DNA from 2 places in the Pseudoalteromonas sp. SG43-4 genome. Region 2 is predicted to be linked to the other one. Evidence: riboswitches for the same ligand, from Rfam matches in the RefSeq annotation. Region 2 holds a riboswitch; the other holds the start of a gene.

Region 1 (11,138 bases), on a different contig from region 2:
CTGGACGAGACCATGCATCTGGTGCTGGTGATAAGTCATCAGTATTTGTCTCGCCAGTTACTTTAAATACAGTAACTGAGATCTTTTCAGCAACAGCTGGCTTATTAGTAAACCATTCTGCATTTGCCCAAGACTCAATAATTTGCTTAGCGAATGTATTACCCGCTTTTGCTTTTTCTTCAACATCGTAGAACGCATCAAACATAAGTAATGTATTTGAAAGGCCTTTAACTACGATTGGTGCAAGTGTTTCGTCATCAAGTAGGTCAATCATTGGCGCGATATTGTAACCGCCCAGCATTGTACCTAATAATTCTGCCGCTTTTTCTTTAGAAACAAGTGGAGAATTAGCTTCACCTTTAGCTACAGCTGCTAAAAATCCCGCTTTAATATAAGCAGCATCATCAACACCAGCTGGTATACGCTGAATGAACAAATCTAAAATGAATTCTTCTTCACCTGCAGGTGGGTTTTTTATTAATTCAATAAGATCAGCAGTTTGCTGAGCATCTAATGGCGCTGGTACGATACCTAACGCGGCACGTTCTTCTACGTGTTTACGATATTCTTGTAGCACAATATTGCCCTCTTGGTGACGTGAAAGTATCCGGTAGCGCTTTGGACGCAAATAAGTTACCCAATACTTATAGTATTCTAACGCGTAATTATAAAGCTTTTATGGATAGATGAAAATCCATCCAGTTGCGCAACTGATTATACCGATTATAAATACTATGAATAGTGGTTGTAGTAAAAACTATTTTCATGAATACTTATTAAGTAAGAATCATTACCATTAACTAATATTAATTTATTACAGGCATAAAAAAACCCAGCACTTGGCTGGGTTTTTATTACAAACTATTTAATTAACGTAAAACTTTAACGTTTTTGATAGTTTTGATATGCGCTTCTACACGACGGTTTTCTGCGTTTGCAGCTTTAGTGTTTGCATCATTTTTAAGACGCTCTTCACCTAAACCAACTGTAGTAATACGGTCTTCAGCAATACCATCAGCAACAAGTTGCTTAGCTACAGCATCAGCACGTTTTTTAGATAACCATTTGTTGTAAGTTGCTTTACCTACAGCAGAAGTGTGACCTTCTAATAGTACTGTTGTATCTGGGTACTCTTTTAAAAATGCAGATACTTTTTCAATATCATTTAAGTATTGAGTAGATACTGCAGAAGCATTGTTAGGGAAAGTCACTAATAAGCTTACTGTTACTTCTTTATCTTCATATAAAGTACAACCAGTACCATCTACAGCATCAGTCATAGGTGTGTTAGCACACTTATCATCTGCATCAGGAATGTTATCGTTATCGCTGTCTACAGGAGCTACAGCTACTTCAACTACTTTAGGCTCTGGAGCTGGTTTTACTGGCTCTACAGGAGCAGAGTTTTGGCCAAATAAGTAGTTAATACCAATTTTAGCACCAACATCTGTGTAACCACGGTCAAGACCTTGGTATACAGCTGTTTCGGCATTTACAAATAAGCCATCTGTAATGAAATGTTGGTAACCAACACCTGCATTTAAGAATGTGTTGTCATCAACTACGTCAATTTCTTTAATACCGAAAAGACCATAGAAAGGACCGCCGTCTAAATGGTAAAGAGCATCAATACCGTAACGCTCGCCATCAATATTGTTACGGTTGCCAGCAACTTTATCAAAAGCATTAAAATCCATGTCTGCATATTCAAGACGTGCGCTCCAGTAATCACTGAAACGGTAACCAGCTTCAACACCCCAGCCAGTTGATTCGTTTACGTCAAGACCGGCTTGGTCACGCATGTTTTTCCAAGATGCGTCATAGTAGTCGCCAAATGCGCCAATGTAGAAACCTTCTTCTTTATCAGCAGCGAATGTAGATGCGCTAGTTGCAGCCAACGCGATTGCAATTGTAAGTGATTTTAATTTCATTGTTTTCTTCCCATTTGAACAATTTTAAATTGTAGCTAATCGATACTAGCTCAATCAGTTTCATATAGACTAACTGAGCCTTTGTTAATCAATACTTAACGAAAAATAAAGTTTATTACTTTTTTCTATGCCTTGTCGCAACACACATCCACTTACTATAGGCGAAATTAAAACTTTATTGAAAAATAAATATAGTAGTTTTTTGTAAATTAGTACTTAGCAAGGAATGTAAGAGCAATTAAATTAAATGCACTTATAAATGCAAAGAAATATTGCTTGGTTTTAATTGTGCGCATAATACCACCAGAATTAGCATTCCCCTAGGTATATGCGCATGTTTGATTAAAAAATGACTCTTTTTAATCATGTGGTTATATTTAAAGTTAAGTATTAAGTACCACAAAAAGTCTGGTAGTCATTATCATTCGTCGGTGGAGAGCAAAACTCTGATAACTCTTCACTGCTAGAATATGGATTGCCGGCTATTTTTATAAAGCGATGTAGCAACTCACTAGACCCTGTAGCGTTATATTGTGCAATTATTTCTTCGATCACATGATTACGCGGTATTACACGAGGATTTGCAGCTCTCATTACTTCATAACTATTATCGTCAGTTAAACTTACCCACTTAGCTCTCCATTCAATTAGCGACTCAGGTACGCTTTTTTCTCCTTTTAAGGATTCAGTAAGCGCATCAAAGGTATTGGTGTAGTCGAGCTGATTATCTTTTAATAGCGTTAACAACTCTGCTATTAACTCGCCACTACTATCGCTAGATTCATTTAAACCCAGTTTTTGTGCCCACATAGCCGTAAACTCAGTATTAAACTGCTCAGCAAAAATATTAATAAATGGCGTCATTAATGAAACAGCTTGCTCGTCATCATCGCTAATAAGCGGTATTAAACTCTCAGCTAAGCGTGCGCAGTTCCAGTTAGCTATATTAGGTTGATTACCGAATGCATAGCGGCCTTGTTTGTCTATAGAGCTAAATACGGTATCAAAATCAAAGCTATTCATCATGGCACACGGGCCGTAATCAATAGTCTCTCCGCTAACTAGCGTATTATCTGTATTCATTACTCCGTGAATAAAGCCAACACGCATCCAGCTCACAACTAGCTTAACTTGGTTTTTAATCACAGCGCCTAAAAATGCTAAGTATCGCTGCGAACCTGTATCGGTTATTTCTGGGTAGTGTCGCTCTATAGCTAAATCGGCTAAATTTTTAAGCCCTTCAACATCGCCTTGCGTCGCTAAATATTGAAACGAGCCAACACGAATATGACTCGTTGCTACACGCGTAACGATAGCCCCTGCTTGTGGCGGATTACGATAAACCGTTTCACCACTACCAACAACCGCTAAGCAGCGTGTGGTTTTAACTCCCAGTGCATGCATTGCTTCGCTCATTACGTATTCACGAATAGCAGGACCAAGAGCACAACGTCCATCCCCACCTCTTGAGTAAGGAGTAGCACCAGAGCCTTTTAATTGAATATCCCATAACTGGTTTTCATCATCACTAATAGCGCCCAGTAAGTGCGCTCGTCCATCGCCTAAGCGTGGTGAAAAATGTCCAAATTGGTGCCCAGAGTAACCAAGTGCTACTGCAGGAATCGCCTGTTTTTCGTTACCGCTAAAAGTGCTGGCACGTAAATCAGCCGCAACGTTAATATTAAACTCTTTTGCTAAACTCTCGTTCCACAGCAATAACTGAGGAGAGGCGACACTTGCAGGGAAATCTTCTATCGCGAAGTTTTCTGCAACATCTGTGTATCTTGGCACTAATTTCATTGTAATTCCTATTGTTGCTGACTTATACCAACACGGTTGTCACCTACGCCATAAGCAACAATTAAGCTTAACTCTTGCATACTTAAGCCACTTTGCTCTTGCATTTCGTTAAAAAAAGCTTGGGCTGCATTTAGTGACTTTTTAGTTTGTAAGCCGCCGTCTATAATTTTATGGGCACGCAAATAATTCTCTACATCGCGTGATAGTAAAAATGTATCTTTACCAAGTGCTCGCAGCGCATAAGGCCCTGTATTTCCGCCTAAACGCGAACCATGCTTTTTTAAATATGCCCACAAACCAATAATATCGTCTGTCGGCCAATTAGCGATAAACTGGCTAAAACTGCCATGTTCCCCTGCTATTTCGTGGATCATGTAAGCATTTTCGGTAATTGTTTTTACTTTTTTATAGTTACGAACAATGCGCTCATCCGTTGCTTTTTGTTCCAGCATATCTGGTGGCATCATTAATAACTTATCAACGCTAAAATCCCAAAAAACCTCTCTAAAGCCTGCCCACTTATTATTTATGACTGACCAATAAAAGCCGCTTTGAAATACTTTTCGAGTAAATTCTTCAAGCCAATCGTCGTCACTTAACGTGCTTAGTTGTTTTTTAGATAGCGGTTTTGCAAGTAATAACTTAAGCATTTTTTCAGAGCCTTTTCGCTCTACCGCTCGCTTATAAATATCGCTAAATTTTTCCATACTAATTAAATACCTCACTACTTATATTGCTAGTGTACGAGAAAAGCACCTAATACGTAACCACCCCTCTTTTCGATGAATTAATCTGTATTTAGTCGCTTGACACCTAGACGGCTAAAATGCTTTAATCGCCGTAATTACCCTATTTAAATTGCACAGGTTTGTAAGTTTTACTCTACAAACAGGTGCAAAGGGCTAGAAGAGGTGCGTTATTCAGGTAGCGTATGTTAGGAGCGCAAACTCCAGCAAGCATACGTGAGGGGAATTAACGCCGAGAAGTAACCACTTTTGCGAGGTGTTTATTTCGGGCGACTAGGTTGAACCCTAGCGACTGTCACCAATAGCTGCTTATAAAAAGCAGCTTGTTAGTTTGGTGGAGAGCTTCTGGTCTTAAATATTAAGGCCGTGCGCCCTATTATTTTAAGCCCATTCGCTCTTCGAATTATTAGTTCGAACGACGTTAATGCGGCTCCTTCCATAAAGCTTTTTAACTCTTCGAATAATACCAATTGCATTAAATTAGTTATCGCTAAAATGATCACGTTTTTAATAAAATTGGTACAAATTATAAGTTCGTGAGAGATGATCAACAACTTCAATTTAAACGACTACTCACTGTGGACCGCGCTCGTAACGCCATTTGATCAACACGGCGATGTTGACTACAACACGTTAACTAAGTTGGTTAGCGATCAAGAAGCGGCACATAACGGTATTTTGCTACTTGGCAGTACGGGCGAAGGTTTAGCACTAACGCTAAAAGAGCAACAAGCCATTGTTGAGCACGTATGCCAGCTAAAACCAACAGTACCACTCATGGTAGCTGTGGGCGGTAGTAACTTAAAGCAACAAATTGAGTGGGTTAACTACTGTAATACACTCCCAATTCATAGCTTTTTACTTGGCTCACCGCTTTATGCAAAGCCTGGCGCTATAGGTCAAACTCATTGGTTTGAAAGCCTACTAAATGCAAGCGCTCATCCATGTATGCTTTATAACGTACCCGGTCGAAGCGCTGTTAGCATCCCAGCGGCAACAATTCAAAACTTACAAAACAATAAAAATTTATGGGCGTTAAAAGAAGCGAGCGGCAGTATTGCTCAGTTTGAAGCTTACCGCCAAGCGGCGCCTAATTTAGCTATTTTTAGTGGCGACGATGCGCTAATGCCTTATTTTGCTCAAGCTGGCGCAAAAGGTTTGGTGTCGGTAGCTGCAAACGCATGGCCTGAACAAACTCACGAGTTTGTTAAGCGCAGTTTAAGTGGTCAACACCCTAATTTATTTGCCCAGTGGTCAAGCGCTATTAATAGCCTATTTGCTGTCGCAAACCCTATTCCCGTAAAGGTACTGATGCATTTGCAAGGCCGCTTAAGCAGCCCGCAACTTCGTCCACCTTTAACACATCTTGAGTTAACTCAAACCGATTGCATTACAACTGCAAACAACACCATTTTATCTTGGCATTAAATACAGGTTTTTATAATGAGCTGGTTAGAACTATTAAATAATTTAGAATCGGGCGCAGTACGCGCTGCATCACAAAACGAAAGCGGCCAATGGCAAGCTAACGTAGAAGTAAAGCAAGGCATTTTAGAAGCCTTTAAAAATGGCACTAATACTGAATTTGCAGGCGGCTTTGTTGATAAACATAACCTAGCTCCGCAAGAATTTAGTACTGATGATGGCGTCCGTATGGTACCAGGTGGCTCAAGTGTTCGCCGTGGTGCTTATGTTGCTAAAGGCACGATTATTATGCCACCAGCGTATGTAAACATTGGCGCATATATCGACGAAGGCACAATGGTAGATAGCCACGCATTGGTGGGTTCTTGTGCACAAGTAGGTAAAAACGTACATTTAAGTGCTGCAGTTCAGCTTGGTGGTGTACTTGAGCCAATTGGTGCAAGCCCAGTAGTGGTTGAAGATGACGCATTTATTGGTGCTGGCTGTGTTATTGTTGAAGGCGTAGTCATTAAAAAAGGCGCAGTACTTGCCCCTGGCGTGCGTTTATCAGCAACTATTCCAGTATACGACTGCGTAAACGAGCGCCAACTTGATAAAGGCGAGCCAATCCCAGAGTACGCGATTGTAATACCGGGCTCTCGCCCTGCGTCAAACGAATGGGCGCGCGAGCAAGGCCTAAGCATGTCGTGTGCGTTAATAGTTAAATACCGCGACGAGAAAAGCGATGCATCGTTATTGCTTGAAGAGGTTTTACGATAATGAGCTTTTTGAGCACGCCTATCAAAACCGCTGTAAATACTATTACACAACAACTTGATACACCTTTTTTTGTTTACGATTTAGATCAACTAAACACGCATCTTGCGCGTTTAGTTGCGCAAACCGATGTAAAGCTGTGGTACGCGGTAAAAGCAAACCCACTGTCTAAAATTATTCAAAGCTTAGACAGTGCTGGCTTTAATTTTGACGTAGCAAGTAAAGGTGAGCTTGAGCAAGTACTAGCACAAGGTATTAGCTCGCAGCGCGTGCTCAACACAGGGCCTGCAAAAAGCCCTAAACAAATAAAACACTTTATTGAGCGCGGCGTGCGTATATTCGTAGCAGAAAGCCTCAATCAAGTACGTTGGTTAAACCAACAAGCGCAACTACAAAACACGCAGTTACAAGTATTACTGCGTGTACAATTACGCTGGCCTGAAGGTGAAAAAAACCCACTGGGCGGCGACAGCCTTACGCCGTTTGGTTTGGGTTGTAATGAGTGGCAAGCACTCAATGTAGCTGACTACCCTGCGCTTAAATTTGACGGCTTGCATATTTTTCAGTGGGGCAACATGCTTAGCACGCAAAAACTAAGCGACTTGTGGTCACAAATGATTGCACCTCTTAGCCAACTTGCCAGCGATTTAAATATTAGCCTTAAAATTCTCGATTTAGGCGGCGGTTTAGGTATTCCTTATACACAAAACGAAGCAACACTTGATTGGGATGACTTAATTGCTGCGCTCGCTAAAATTAAAAATGATGCGGGTGTAGAAGAGCTATGGATGGAACTTGGTCGCTATGCCGTTGGCGAATGCGGTCATTACGCAAACCCAGTAGTAGAGCGCAAACAAAACTACAATCAAGAACAAGTAATTTTAAGCGGCGGTATAAATCACTTATTACGCCCTGCTGTTACCAGCCAGGACTTTCCTGCTGCATTACTGCGTGAATCCAGTGCTAAAACTCAAGCGGTCACTTTATATGGCCCACTTTGTACAGCGCTTGATTGCTTGGGTGAACATAACTTACCAAGCGATTTAAATGAGCACGACTGGCTAGTGTTTAGCCAATGCGGTGCTTACGGCTTTACCGAAAGTATGCCGTATTTTTTATGCCATGAGCTAGCTGCTGAGTACACCTTGCAAAACGGTACACTTACCTGTGTTCGCCAAGCCGAAAATGCCAGCCATTATTTAAGGTAACAAGTATGAGTAATACAACACACATTAGCCAAGAGAACATTGTAGTAGGGGAAGTTGCAAACGGCTTACCACTTACAATTCCTGTGTATCGTTTAAAAGGTGATGGCACAGGGCCAAGTGTTTACATTCAGGCCAATATGCATGGCGCTGAAGTGCAAGGTAACGCAGTTATTTTTCAGCTGCTTGAGCAATTAAAACACCTTAACCTTAGTGGCGATATTACCCTTGTACCTTATGCAAATCCGATTGGCTGTAATCAAAAATCTGGCGAGTTTACCCTTGGCAGGTTCGATCCGATTACGGGCACTAATTGGAATCGCATGTATCACTACAATAAAAATTTAGTGGCACAGTTTGCACAAAATCATACTCAGTATGACGACGCTACATTAAAAAGTAACTTCAAACAGGCACTTATTGACGAAGTAGATAGCAAACTTAACGGCCCTGCTTATTTACTCAATACGGGTAAACGCATTGCGCTTAACTTACAAAAGCTCGCTCATCAGGCTGATATAGTACTCGATTTACACACAGGCCCTATTTCAAGCAAGCATCTGTACTGCCCAACCTATGCAACCGACAGCGCACGTTACTTTAATATTGAACATGTATTGCTTATTCCTAGTGATTTTGACGGCGCTATGGATGAAGCTAACTTTTGCCCATGGTGGCATTTAAGTGATGCGCTTAGCGGACAAGGTCGCGAATTATCAATAGCTGTAGAAGCATTTACTGTAGAGCTAGGCAGCCAAGAAAAAATAGACTTAAAAGAAGCATTAAACGATGCAAACAGCATTTTAAGTTACTTAAATCACAAAGGCGTATTACAAAACGCACCGCATACGCCAGCCAATATGACTCGTTATGCATGTAATTTAGATGACTACTTTGCTTATTACGCCCCTATTGGCGGCATGGTTGAATACTTAGCCCCACTTGGCGGGCACATTAAAGCTGGTGAGCCTATTGCCAATATTTTACGCATGGAGCGCTACTTAAGTGAGCAACCATTGCAAACACTTACTCTTGATTGCGATGCAATTGCTATTTTGCACTTTGCCTCAGCGAGTGTTAATCAAGGTACCGAGCTTTATAAGTTTTTTACTAACATATTTGAGCTTTAGCTCACCCTTCTCATTGCGTGAGAGTAAAACCAATTGCATTAAATTAGTGATCTATTATAGCGATAAGGAAATAGCTTAATAACAAGGCTAAAATTATGGTACATAGTTGTTCTATATAAATAATTTTTAACGTAGTTAGTGAGTTATTTAATACGCTAGAATGATCATGTTTTTAACAAAATTGGTATAAATTAACTAAAGTAGTTAATTTGCATTAGAAAAGCGGCTTAGGCCGCTTTTCTTTTGATCTATATTTACTTTGTATACGTATGGACCTTGTTATGAATACAAATTCAGTAAAAGTTCACCGTTACATATGTAAAAAGACGTTATAATTAAATTAACGCATACAACAACCCAAACTCACAAGGAATTACAATGAGCTGGCGCCACTGGATAACTCTTTCTGCTTTAATTAGTACCGCTACCTTCGCACAAGAAGAAGAAGTTGCTACAAACGAGCAAGACAACGACATCGAGCTTGTAAAACAGTGTATTTTAAATGAGGTAATTGGCGGAGATGGTAAACAGACATTAGACGACCTTCGTAAAAAGTGTTCAGCTCTTGAAGAAAATAAACAACTTACCGCGCTTGATAAACGCCAAGCCCGTGAAGAAGTAGGTAAAAAAAATAGAAATGTAATTACGCCACATAAGCGTAACTATATTTTACCGCTTTCGTACGTATCACACCCAAACGATCGCCCTTTTGATGGTTTTGATGCACTAACAGATGATAGCGACGGCGAACCGCTCGACAATCTAGAAGCCAAATATCAGCTATCGATAAAAGTGCCTCTTTACGATGATTTTTCGGATAAAGACCAAGCCATATTTTTTGGCTTTACACTGCAATCATATTGGCAGATTTATAACTCAGAAATTTCGTCTCCATTTCGTGAAACAAACTACGAACCAGAGATATTTTGGATTAATTACCTCGACCCAGAAAACGTATTATGGGGCGACGAAATGGCAATCGCATTAGGTATCTCGCATCAGTCAAATGGTCGAAGCCAACCAAACTCACGTTCGTGGAACCGTATTTATGCAGACTTTATTTGGGAAAATAGGGGCTTTGTTTTTAGCTTTAAACCTTGGTATCGCATAGCTGAGGACGAAAAAGAAGATATTTTAGAAGCCAATGGCGACGACAACCCAGACATATACAAATACATGGGTTACTTTGAATTTAGCGGCGCGTATCGTTTTCATGACCATGAATTTAGCTTTATGACGCGTAACAATTTAAATTCAGATAATCGCGGTGCAATTCAACTCGACTGGTCGTTTCCTTTATGGGGTCGCGTTCGTGGTTATGCACAATACTTTAACGGTTATGGCGAAAGCTTAATTGATTACAATGCGGATGTAGAACGTATTGGTGTCGGTATATTATTAACCGATTTGCTGTAATACTTCCCTAAGTTTTACGCACAAAAAAGCCAAGCATTGCTTGGCTTTTTTGTGTTTTGAACAGCTAAACAGTTATTTTTTTACTACAAACTGCCCTTCAAATTCTGCAACCACGTTATCACCATCGTAAATAGTTACTGGCACTACGTAACTTGCTTTACCGTCGGTTTCTAAATCGCTTAACTTGCCCTTACAGGTTTGTATATCAACACAACCACGTGGGTCGGTAGTAAGCGGTTTTAAGTACTTAATGTTAGCATCGGCTAATACAATATTACCTTCAAGCCCAGCTTCTTTAAGTGCTAAGTACGTAGCGCCCCAACCTGTTAGCGTGGCCAAGCTATAAATAGAACCTGCAAACATTGTGTTATGTAGGTTTAAGTTAGCGTCTAGGTCGGCGCTGGTTGTAAATTGCCAATCGGTATAGCTTTCTACCTTAATACCCATCGCGTCACTAATTGGAATAGACTCACGCCACGTATTTTGTAGTACTTGCGTCCAATTAGGGTGACGAAACCAACCTGGCTCAGACGGTTTTTGCTTTACCATTTTAAAGTGTTGAACATCGCCATACGCTAAGTGCGCTTTTTCTTTTAATTCGTAACCGTGGCGTTTATAAAACTCAAGCGCTCGTTCGCGTGCAAACAATACAAGCTCGCCTGCGTTTTGAACCCATGCAATTTTTTCAAGCTCGTGCAGTAAGCGACTACCAATATGCTGGTTACGATT
Region 2 (11,138 bases):
AGCTGAGTTTATAGCAAAAATTCATGCCGAATTTAGCGTGCCAAACACTTGTGTTGCCGGTTATAACAGTATTCGGTTTGACGACGAAGTAAGCCGTTATAGCTTTTACCGTAACTTTTACGACCCATACGAGCGCGAATACAAAAATAACAATAGCCGATGGGATATTATAGATTTAGTACGTGCTTGTTATGCGCTGCGTCCTGAAGGTATTGAATGGCCGTTAAAAGAAGACGGCAGCCCAAGCTTTAAGCTAGAACATTTAACCGTAGCCAATGGTATTGAACACGCTGCAGCGCATGATGCGCTAAGCGATGTAACCGCCACTATTGCACTGGCTAAGCTAATAAAAGAAAAACAGCCAAAGCTATATAACTTCTTTTTTGGGCTGCGTAATAAAAAAGCCCTTGCTGAATTGGTTGATGTATTTAACATGACGCCGCTGGTGCATACCACGTCGCGCATACCTGCAACACAAGGCTGTACAAGCTGGGTTGCACCAATGAGCTTTCATCCGGTAAATAAAAACGCGGTTATTTGTTTTGATTTAACCCAAAATCCACAAGTACTCATTGATTTAAACGTAGAAGAGTTACGCAAACGCTTATACACCAAACGTGTTGATTTAGCCGAGGGTGAATTACCTGTTGGCTTAAAACTAGTGCATTTAAACAAGTGCCCTATTTTAGCCCCAGCTAAAACGTTATTGCCTGAAAACGCCGCCCGCCTAGGGATTAACCGCGAGCAGTGCTTAGCTAACTTAGCTATTTTAAAAGCCAATACCGACCTTCGCGATAAAGTAACCGAAGTGTTTAACGAGCAAGGCGATTACAGCGCAACTACTAACGTTGACTACCTACTTTACAATGGTTTTACAAGCCATGCCGATAAAGCTAAGTTTGCGATTATTCGCGATGCTAAACCAGATGAATTAGCAGGGTTGAAGTTAGACTTTGAAGATAAAAAGTTTAATACATTGTTGTTTAGATACCGCGCACGTAACTGGCCTGAAACGCTAAACCAGCAAGAACTTGATCAATGGCGCCAGTATTGCCAAAACAAGTTAATGCACGGCGAAGATCAACCATCGATTAACGCGCAAGATTTTATGATCACCCTTGAAAACCTAGCGCATGAACATGACGACAGCGAAAAAAACCTTACAATTTTAAAGGCGTTGTATAACTACGCACAAAGCATGTAATTTTGTTTGTATAACGCATTAAAAACGCGACGCTTTAGCAATAAAGCGTCGCGTTTTTGTTTATAAATATCTGTACCACTTAAAACAAAGCAAAATCTATTTCACAAAGAGAAGCGAATGAGGAGTAAATGAGAAGACATAAAAACAATAATTTTTTAGATCTATTACTTCCTCTAAAAGCGCAGCGCCTCATAACCTCTTTGTGAATAAATTACTTTACGGGCTTTGCCCGTCACGCAAGCAAGCTTCGCGTCTACGAAACAACAATAAACTATACTTTGGGGTAAACGTAGAGATCGCTCACGTGAAAAGCGCAGCTTTTAATTACTTAAATAAAAATCTATTTCACAAAGAGAAGCGAATGAGGAGTAAATGAGAAAATATAAAGACCAACAACAATCTTTTTATCTATCACTGCCTCTAAAAGCGCAGCGCCTCATAACCTCTTTGTGAATAAATTACTTTACGGGCTTTGCCCGTCACGCAAACAAGCTTCGCGTCTACAGCGTTACTTTTTATGTAGCGCTTCAATGCGTGCTAGTAAGCTTGAGGTGTCGTATCTGCCGCCGCCAAGTGCTTGTACGTCGGCGTAATATTGATCGACCGTTGCGGTCATTGGTAAAGTAGCGCCATTGTTTTTAGCTTCATCGAGTGCAATGCCTAAATCTTTACGCATCCAATCTACGGCAAAACCAAATTCATATTCACCCGCCCACATTGTTTTGTAGCGGTTTTCCATTTGCCACGAACCGGCTGCACCTTTAGAAATGGTTTCTATAACTTTTTCGCCATCAAGCCCAGCTTGCTTGGCAAAATGTAAGCCTTCGGCTAAACCTTGCACTACACCAGCAATACAAATTTGATTAACCATTTTACAAAGTTGTCCCGAGCCAACGCCGCCTAGTAATTGGCTAAAACGACTAAACGCCGCCATAACTGGCTGCACTTTAGCAAATACAGCTTCACTACCACCCGCCATAACCGTTAATACGCCGTTTTCGGCGCCAGCTTGTCCGCCCGATACAGGCGCATCTATAAAGTCGATATTTTGCAGAGCCGCTTTTGCAGCCACTTCGCGTGCTACTTCGGCAGAGGTTGTGGTGTGATCAACCAAAATAGTGTGCGGTAACATGCCCGCTAACACGCCGTCGTCGCCATACACTACTGAGCGTAAATCGTCATCATTCCCAACACACATAAATACAATATCGGCATTGCTGGCAGCTTCGCGCGGGGTTGATGCAAAGCTTCCTGAATGTTCTGCAGTCCACGCTTTTGCTTTAGCTTGAGTGCGGTTATAAACGCATACGCTGTGCCCTGCTTTTGCTAAGTGCCCCGCCATTGGGTAACCCATTACGCCTAAACCTATAAATGCGACTTTCATTGACATAAAAATGACCTATTTAACTGATAACTTAGAAACTAGACCTCGATTATGTCAACCGGTCGATAAAAAAGCGAATGAAAGTCTTTATAAAATTTCCTTAGCGGGAAAGGTAAGTAGGTAACCTATGGACAGTATTTATCAATTTAATGCACCACTTTATAACAGCGAAAATTTTCCTCTTAGCCAGTTACAGGGCAAAACCGTCCTTATTGTTAATACAGCGAGTAAGTGTAATTTTTCGGTGCAATTAAACGCGCTCGAAAAGCTCTATCAGCAATACAAAAGCAATGGTTTTACTGTGCTTGCGTTTCCGTGTAACCAGTTTGGCCAAAATGAGCCGCTTGATAATTTAGCCATTAAAGACTTTTACCAAGATCAATTTAATATCTCGTTTGAGGTATTTGGTAAGGTAATGGTAAACGGGCCAGAAACACATCCGTTGTTTAATTATTTAAAGTCGCATACGCGGGGTATTTCGCAAAACCGTGCAATTAAGTGGAATTTCACTAAGTTTTTAATTAACTCACAAGGGCAACTTGTTGCACGCTATGCACCGCGTACTAAGCCCGAAACACTTAAACAAGTAATAGAAAGCAACTTACTGCAAGCTGCAAAGTTAAGCGCTGCAAGAGGTGGTAAAAAGGTAGCATCAAAAATACCTTTGTTTACGGCAGCTAAGGCTTAATTTAAATCAATAAAATGCGTGTTACTAAAGCACAGGTTTATAAAGTAGTTTATTGTATTGATACTTATTAAGCGTCGAGGCTATTACCATGAATATTGCTTTTTTTAGTACTCAAAAGTACGAACTGCCTTTTTTTGAACAAAGTACACGCGATCATCGTGATATAAAAATAACGTATTTTGAGCAATCCCTGAGCGAACAAACGGCTATTTTAGCAAGCGGGTTTGATGCCATATGTGTATTTGTAAACGACACCGTAAACGACACGGTTATTGAACAATTGGCAAGCCAAGGCATAAATACTATTTTACTGCGTTGTGCAGGATTTAATAACGTTGATTTACCTGCAGCAAAAGCACATAAAATTAAAGTATTACGCGTACCGGCTTACAGCCCAGAAGCAGTAGCCGAGCATTGTATTGCACTTATGCTAACACTTAGCCGTAAAACCCATAAAGCGTATAACCGCGTACGCGAAGACAATTTTGATTTAAACGGATTGCTTGGTTTTAACTTGCACAATAAAACCGTGGGTATTGTAGGTTGCGGTAAAATTGGCCTTGCGCTGTGTAACATTTTAAATGGCTTTGGCGCTAAAGTATTAGTGTGCGACCCATACGCGCAACCTGGCAATTATACAATTACCGATATAGACACCTTGCTTAGCCAAAGCGATGTGATTTCTTTACATTGCCCACTGAACGAGCAAACTCATCATTTAATAAATGATGAGGCATTTAGTAAAATGAAAACCGGCGTTATGCTCATTAACACTTCTCGCGGTGCATTGCTTGATAGTAACGCGTGTATTAGCGCGCTTAAAACTAAAAAGCTAGGTTACCTGGGACTCGACGTTTACGAGCAAGAATCGGAGCTTTTTTTTAAAAACCACAGCGACGAAATAAACCAAGACGATATATTCTCGCGCTTAGTGAGCTTTAAAAACGTATTAGTAACGGGGCATCAGGGATTTTTTACGCAAGAAGCACTTACCGAAATAGCAAACACAACCGTATTTAACGCGCTTGAAGTAAGTGAAGGTAGGCCTCTAACTAATGAGGTTTTATAAAGACCTAAGCTATACCTAGATAACAGGCACAAAAAAAGCGAATAAGGTGAGCCCTATTCGCTTTTTTTGTTTAAAAATTCACTTTAAATAGAGCTTAACCAAACGCAACGTTTGCAAATACCAAGGTCATTAATATTGGGCAAACAAAACGAATATACTGAGCAAACCAGTAATGTAGGCCTGTTGTTGCTTGGTGTAATTTATTACCACGCTGCCACATCCAACCTACCGTAATAAAGTAAAACAAGCCCATAAGCGGCAATTGGTATTGAGTAAATAGCATAATAACTAAGCCAAATAACCAATCAAAATTTAGTATAATTGCGCTTGCACACACAAGTACAACGGCGCTCACTGCCCATGTTGCTTTGGTGCGACTAACGTTGTGGTTTTCGACTAAAAACGCTACCGGAATTTCAGTCGTCGATATAGTTGACGTAACCGATGCGATAGACATTAATACAAAAAACAATAAACCAACTAATAAGCCAATTTCGCCCATGGTGCTAAATAGCTCAGGTAAAATAGCAAAAATTAGCTGCCCTTCACCAATCAATTTACCGCCACTAAATACCTCTACACCGTTGTGCTGCGCCACATAAATAGCAGGAATAATAAGTAACCCCGCTAAAAAAGCAACGCCAGTATCAAGTAGTGCAACACCTGCTGTGAGCTTTGGTAAATTAGCATCTGGTTGTAAATACGAGCCGTAAATCATCATACAACCCACACCTAACGAGAGCGAAAAGAACGCTTGCCCCATTGCGGCAATAATTAAATTAGGGTCGAGTATTTGGCTAAAATCAGGGATTAAATACGCGGCAAAGCCTTCGCTTGCGCCATCGAGTGTTGCAATGTAGGCAATTAAACCAACAAGCAGCACAAGCAGAAGTGGCATCAAACGGCGCGACCAAGTTTCGATTCCCGATTTAACCCCTTTTAAAATAATACTGGCAGTTAAAATAAGCATAAGCGGCGTAAATACAAAATTACGCAGCACTGAGTCGCTATGTAAAAATTCGCTTGCGCCTGTGAAACCTAAAAAGGTTGTTATGGGTTCAATAGCGTACGAGAGCATCCACCCTGCCACTATTGAATAAAAACTTAGCATAACAACTGCGCCCGCAAGGCCTATGTAACCGGCTGCTGCACCTACTTTACGGCTAGTGTTTTGCCATGCATCGCCCAATGCTTTTACCGGGTTAGCTTGTGCTTTGTGACCTAAATAAAGTTCGGTATACAGCGCAGGTAGCGCAAGTAAAAATATAACAATAAAATAAACCAGTAAAAAAGCACCGCCGCCATGGTTGGCCGCTTGCGTAGGAAAACCCCAAATATTACCCAAACCCACTGCTGCGCCAGCAGCGGCTAAAACAAAACCAAGTCGGCTTTGAAACCCATCACGCACTTGTGCCATACATCTACAAATCTGTTATTATTTTGATTATTGTGAATTAAACCATATTTCATGCCAGCTGAGTAATAAAATTGTACCCAGCCTTTATTAGTGGCGTTAACCGCTCACAATATCAGCGACTTCTTTTGCTTTAGGGCTTTTATGACTGAACACTATTTTAAAAACGCCTTGAGTATTACTTCAACTCAATTGGCAAATTTGTCTTTAGCGAGTAACAGTATTTTATTATTTAATGCTAAAACACTTGAGCTTAGAGACTTTAATTTGCCCGATTGCTTAAGCCCGTTTGAGTTAAACATTATAAACCGCCGTAAAAGCCCACAAGCTAAGCAAGAGTATTTAGCGACGCGGTTATTGTTAAAACACCTTATTAAAGTAGCGCAGCCGCAACATGCGCACGTAGCCCTTAATAAAATGAGTACAGAATTTGACGAGGCAAGCTCAAAGCTGCAAGTACATGTAAGTGGTGATGTTATTAATACCTGTATTTCGCACTCACATGGTTTAGTTGGAGTCGCGCTAAATTTTGATAAAAGTGAGTTTGGTTTTGATATTGAAAAAGTAAGCCTAAAGCGCCCATTTGAAAAGCTAGCTAAGCATTTTTATCATAATGATGAAATTACACTTATCACCAAGCCTACTAATACCCAAGCCCAAGCAGATACGTTTTTTAGAATTTGGACACTAAAAGAGTCTCTTGCTAAAGCCACCAGCCGCCCTATTGCAAAGTTACTTAGCCCCAATGTGTTTGACGAATTAAATAGTGCAAAGCTGAGTGCTTGCAGTAATCGCGTTACTGTAGCTGATAGCAGTGACAGTAATGTTTGTTTTGATGTGAGTGTGGTGCATAAAAAAAGCACCGACTGGCGATGCTTTTTATTAAATGACTTTATTAATTTTGTTAAGCAACCTTACTAGTTAATTTTCCTGAATAACCGTTATTTACGCAGCAAAATCGTTTTCTAATAAACGGCTATGAATAGACTGTACTACGTTATCTGACTCAGTTTGCTCTACTAAAAAGCACAGGTTGTGCTTACTAGCACCGTGACAAATTAATCGAATGTTAAAGTCTTTTAGTACACTCATTAAGTTCATTTCGTGTTGGCGTAATTGAATCTCAGAGCCAATAAGTGCCACCAATGTTAGGTTGTTTTCTACCGAAACATGGCAAAATTCTGCAAGCTTATCTAGGCATTCTTGATCAAGCTCTGGGCGCGAGGCGTTTTGCGCGTTATCAAGCGTTATAGCTACACTGATTTCTGATGTGGTTACCAAATCTACCGATATATTATATTCACTTAATAGTGTAAATACGCGTGCTAAAAAGCCGCTTGCTAGTAGCATTTCTGGGCTTTTAAGCGTAAGCAATATTTGGTTTTTACGTTGCGTTACTGCGCGTATACCTGGTTGCTGCGATTTTTCGCGCTCAATCCACGTACCGCCACGCTCTGGCTCGCGGCTAGAACCTACAAACACGTTAATGTGGCTACGGCTCGCTGGTAAAATAGTTGCTGGGTGTAATACTTTTGCGCCAAAGGTTGCCATTTCAGCGGCTTCGTCAAAACTTAAGCGTGCAATAGGCGTCGCTTTTGCGCACAAACGCGGGTCGGTGCTAAAAATGCCCACTACGTCGGTCCAAATATGCACACTTTTAGCGTTAATCGCTTCAGCTAGTAATGCAGCGCTATAGTCAGAACCACCACGTCCTAGCGTTGTGGTGTGACCGTATTCGTCACTACCAATAAATCCCTGAGTTACAATTACTTGAGTGTCTAATAACGGAATTAAATGCTCTTTAGCAGCTTGCGCTGTGGCTGAAACATTGGGCGTTGCTTTGCCAAATTGGCTGTCTGTTTTAAGCACCTTGCGCACATCAAAGCGATCGGCGTTTAAACCTTGTAAACGCAGCACTTGAGCAAACAAATACGACGACAAACGCTCACCAAAGCTAAGTAGCTCGTCGTGTTGCTGAGCGGTTGTTAGTGGCTCTTGAGCCAATGTTTGAAATGCTTTTAGGGTTTCGTTAAAGCCAACAGCTAAATCGGCATCTAGCGATAATTCATCTAAAATAGTTTGTTGAATAGCAAGAACGCCATTTATGTGTTCTTGGCGCTCACTTGAAGTAATGCTTGATTTACACAGTGCAACTAAGTGATTAGTTACGCCGGCACTGGCGCTCACGGCAACAATACGTACGCTTTTATCTGCAACAATAATTTCGCTACAGCGACTCATCGCTTCAAAATTTGCAACACTTGTTCCGCCAAATTTGGCAACGATGTAATCTGATTTTGCGCCTGATACTGTTTGTGGCACTGATTGGGTAGTCATTTAGTCTCCTTTCGCGGTATCCAAACCGCAATAAAACAAGAAGAACTTGGCAAAGGAATGCTTGAAGATAAGTCCACTGCCAGAAGCTCTCCACCTATATTGGTGACAGTTTTGAGGATTCAGCCCCATAAACCGAAAAACAATGACGACGTACCATTATTTTCCTCGGCGAGTACTTCCCTCCTTAATGATCATCGGCTTTCGTCGCCTAACATTAAGTACCTAAGTATCGCACCTCTTCTGAATGCTTTATTAACCAGTGGCTAATAAAACAAAACCCCACTAAGTAGCGGGGCTTTGAAAGTTATCGTTTAGACGTCTAGCTGTCAAGCATTTAATAATTTATGAGTTAAATAAAACTGCCCATGTAATACGAGCCCGCATATCCAACCGTGTAACAAATTAATAAATGCAGCGATAAACGCAAGTAGCTCATAAAGGTAAGCGCTTTAACTTTACTCATGGCAATAATGCCCGCAGCCGAACCAATAATAAGCATTGAACCGCCCACGCCCGTTGCATACGTAAACGACAACCAGTGTTGTTGGCTCATTACTATATTGGCTTTTAATAATGCAGCGGTAAGCGGTACGTTATCGACCCCAGCTGATAATATGCCCATTAAGTAGTTTGCGTATTCTGGTGCCATTACCGTGTATAGATCGGTAAATTTACTCAACATACCAATTTCTTTAAGTGCACCTACAAGTAAAAGTACGCCTACAAAAAACAATAATGTGTCGTATTCTATATCGCGAACAAAATCGATTATGTCTTTGTTTATGTCTTTTTTACGCATTAAAAATTGCGCCACTAAAAACATCACTGATAAGCCAAACAAAAAGGTTAATAGAGGCGGTACGCTGTAAATTACACTCAGCGTAAGTGTGCTCACTACGGTAGATAAAAATATAACAGCAATGGTTATGTCGGTTTTTTCAATGCGGATTTTACCTGCACTAGCAAACTCAACACGCCCTTTCATACCTATAGACAGTAACGCGGCAAGCAGCATAACGCTTGCAAGTGCTGGCGCTATAAGTAGTAATAAATGAGCAATGGTTACTTTGCCATCTAAAAATATCATTAGTGTGGTTACGTCACCGGTTATTAGCGATACCCCACCTGAGTTAACTCCAAACACAATAAGCGTGGCGTATTTAATGAGTTTTTTAGGTTCAAGCTTTAACGACATAACAACCGCAAGCGATATAAGCGTCGCTGTTACGTTATCTGAAATCGACGAAAACAAAAACGCAAAACCACCCACCAAAAACATGAGCTTTTTTTCGCTAATACTTTTTGGCATAACACGGTGCACAATATTTTCTATAAACCCCTTTGAATTTAAATACGCGACAAAGGTCATTGCAGCCATTAAAAATAGCCATAATGAGGCAATTTCTAAAATATTTTCATTTAAAAGATGTTGAATCGTATCGGGACTTTGCCCGTGTAGGGGGTATATAAAAAGAAGAATCCAGCAAAGCGTACCAAAAAACAGCGTGGTTTTAGCTTTATTTACATGGATTATATCTTCTATAACGATCAGTAAAAATGCAATCGCTATCAGGGTTAGAATAATCGAGGAAACCATGGTAGTTAAACAACCTTTGATATAGTTTTAAAGAACACACAAATAACATTCCATTTCATGTGCCTATTTTCGGCGCGAATTTTAGCACTGCCTCTATGCAAAAACTATTATTAAATGGTCTTAAAAACGAATACTATATACAGACAAGGTTAATTAAAAATACGTAATAATGAGTCTTCTAAAAGAACTCAATAATAAAATACTAGGATGTTGTAACCCCTTATGATCCCAGCTAAAAAGCTGCTAAACACCATAACCGAACATTGGGGTGTATTAGAGCTATTATTTAAACGTTTTAAAATGGCTGACTTTAGCCTAAAAGACGTACAAAACGCGATTAAGCAAAAGCAGCCTACGTGGTCAAACGAACGCATTTATAAAGAAACAAATCGTTTGTTAAACCAAGATATTTTAATTCCACTGGCTAAATCCTCTCAGCTTGAAATAAATCGTGCTATTGCTGATTTTGCTACTTTTTTACTGCAAGAAGAGCATTTAGGTTTAGCGCAAGAAATTAGCGTATTAGTAGAGGACCTTGCTCGTTTAGGTAACCGCCTAGATAACGCTGGCGAAATAGAAGACTTTGACGACTTGCGCCGCTACAGCCGCATTATGGATGATCGGGTGCGTAAAATAATGAAGCTCTATACGCACAACGAAAACGCTATTTTAAATATTGTTGAACAAGCCAAATCAAATAATGCAGTGCAATCGCTGCAAAAGCGTTATAAAGCGGTAATAGAAGCCTTTGACGAATACATAGAGCCAATGCTTGAAATGGTTGATATTCGTGGTGAGTTTCATGCATGTTTTACCCTCATTGAAGAGCAAATAAGTAAGCAAATACTGCACATTGAGCGCTCAGGTAAAGCGTATAACGACAAACGTATGCTGGAGCAATTACGTACCCGTATACTCGAAATGCATTTAATGGGCCGAGAAAGCTTACGTAAAAGTGCCGATATGCTTATGCCACTGCGCGAGGAGCTACGCCGTAATAACTTAATTACTCGCCAAGCAGCCAAAGTACTTGGGCTTGTACGTAAAAATGGCGTAGACAATATGCTAAGTGCTGTGCAACCACATTTTGTAAGCGACGCGCAGCGATATTCGCTTGGTCAGCAACGCCATATTGTGGCTTACATGGCAAGCTTGGTTGAATTTGAACACGAAGAATACCAATTGCCTGACCAGCAAGACGTGCCTGCATTTGTTACGCCTAATATTCCTGACTACAACGATGTCAAAACCAGCTTTGCTAAGCGCTTTAATAAAAAACGCAAAAAGCCGCAGCCCTTGCTGCAATTTTTAGACGAAAGCTATCCAGATCTCGATGCCGACGAAATGCTATTTTTGTATCAAAAATTAGTCAGCGACAGCGATATTAAAATAATTCAAAGCGATGAAAAAGCCCGCGTAAAAATTGCCGGTCAGCACTTTTCTTT

The links. A riboswitch is a leader RNA that binds a small molecule or an ion and turns the genes downstream of it on or off. The one in region 2 is predicted to bind lysine.
Region 1: it holds a riboswitch for lysine, as region 2 does, so the genes downstream of both, dapA (4-hydroxy-tetrahydrodipicolinate synthase) here and lysC (lysine-sensitive aspartokinase 3) in region 2, are expected to answer to the same signal.

The regions. Positions count from the first base shown of each region.
Region 1 is NZ_JACJFB010000013.1:38,120-49,257, reverse strand. Features, by position in the region: gene acnB (bifunctional aconitate hydratase 2/2-methylisocitrate dehydratase) at 1-577, opposite strand, end outside; gene H5160_RS13485 (OmpA family protein) at 870-1,931, opposite strand; gene H5160_RS13480 (YdiU family protein) at 2,322-3,731, opposite strand; gene H5160_RS13475 (DNA-3-methyladenine glycosylase I) at 3,740-4,438, opposite strand; lysine riboswitch at 4,630-4,830, shown strand; gene dapA (4-hydroxy-tetrahydrodipicolinate synthase) at 5,021-5,905, shown strand; gene H5160_RS13465 (2,3,4,5-tetrahydropyridine-2,6-dicarboxylate N-succinyltransferase) at 5,921-6,661, shown strand; gene H5160_RS13460 (PLP-dependent decarboxylase) at 6,661-7,866, shown strand; gene H5160_RS13455 (succinylglutamate desuccinylase/aspartoacylase family protein) at 7,872-8,993, shown strand; gene H5160_RS13450 (phospholipase A) at 9,372-10,409, shown strand; gene H5160_RS13445 (bifunctional GNAT family N-acetyltransferase/hotdog fold thioesterase) at 10,482-11,138, opposite strand, start outside.
Region 2 is NZ_JACJFB010000018.1:16,502-27,639, forward strand. Features, by position in the region: gene sbcB (exodeoxyribonuclease I) at 1-1,204, shown strand, start outside; gene H5160_RS15970 (NAD(P)-dependent oxidoreductase) at 1,713-2,594, opposite strand; gene H5160_RS15975 (glutathione peroxidase) at 2,716-3,276, shown strand; gene H5160_RS15980 (2-hydroxyacid dehydrogenase) at 3,365-4,345, shown strand; gene H5160_RS15985 (sodium-dependent transporter) at 4,440-5,762, opposite strand; gene H5160_RS15990 (4'-phosphopantetheinyl transferase superfamily protein) at 5,904-6,680, shown strand; gene lysC (lysine-sensitive aspartokinase 3) at 6,705-8,096, opposite strand; lysine riboswitch at 8,172-8,344, opposite strand; gene nhaD (sodium:proton antiporter NhaD) at 8,446-9,693, opposite strand; gene H5160_RS16005 (hypothetical protein) at 9,916-11,138, shown strand, end outside.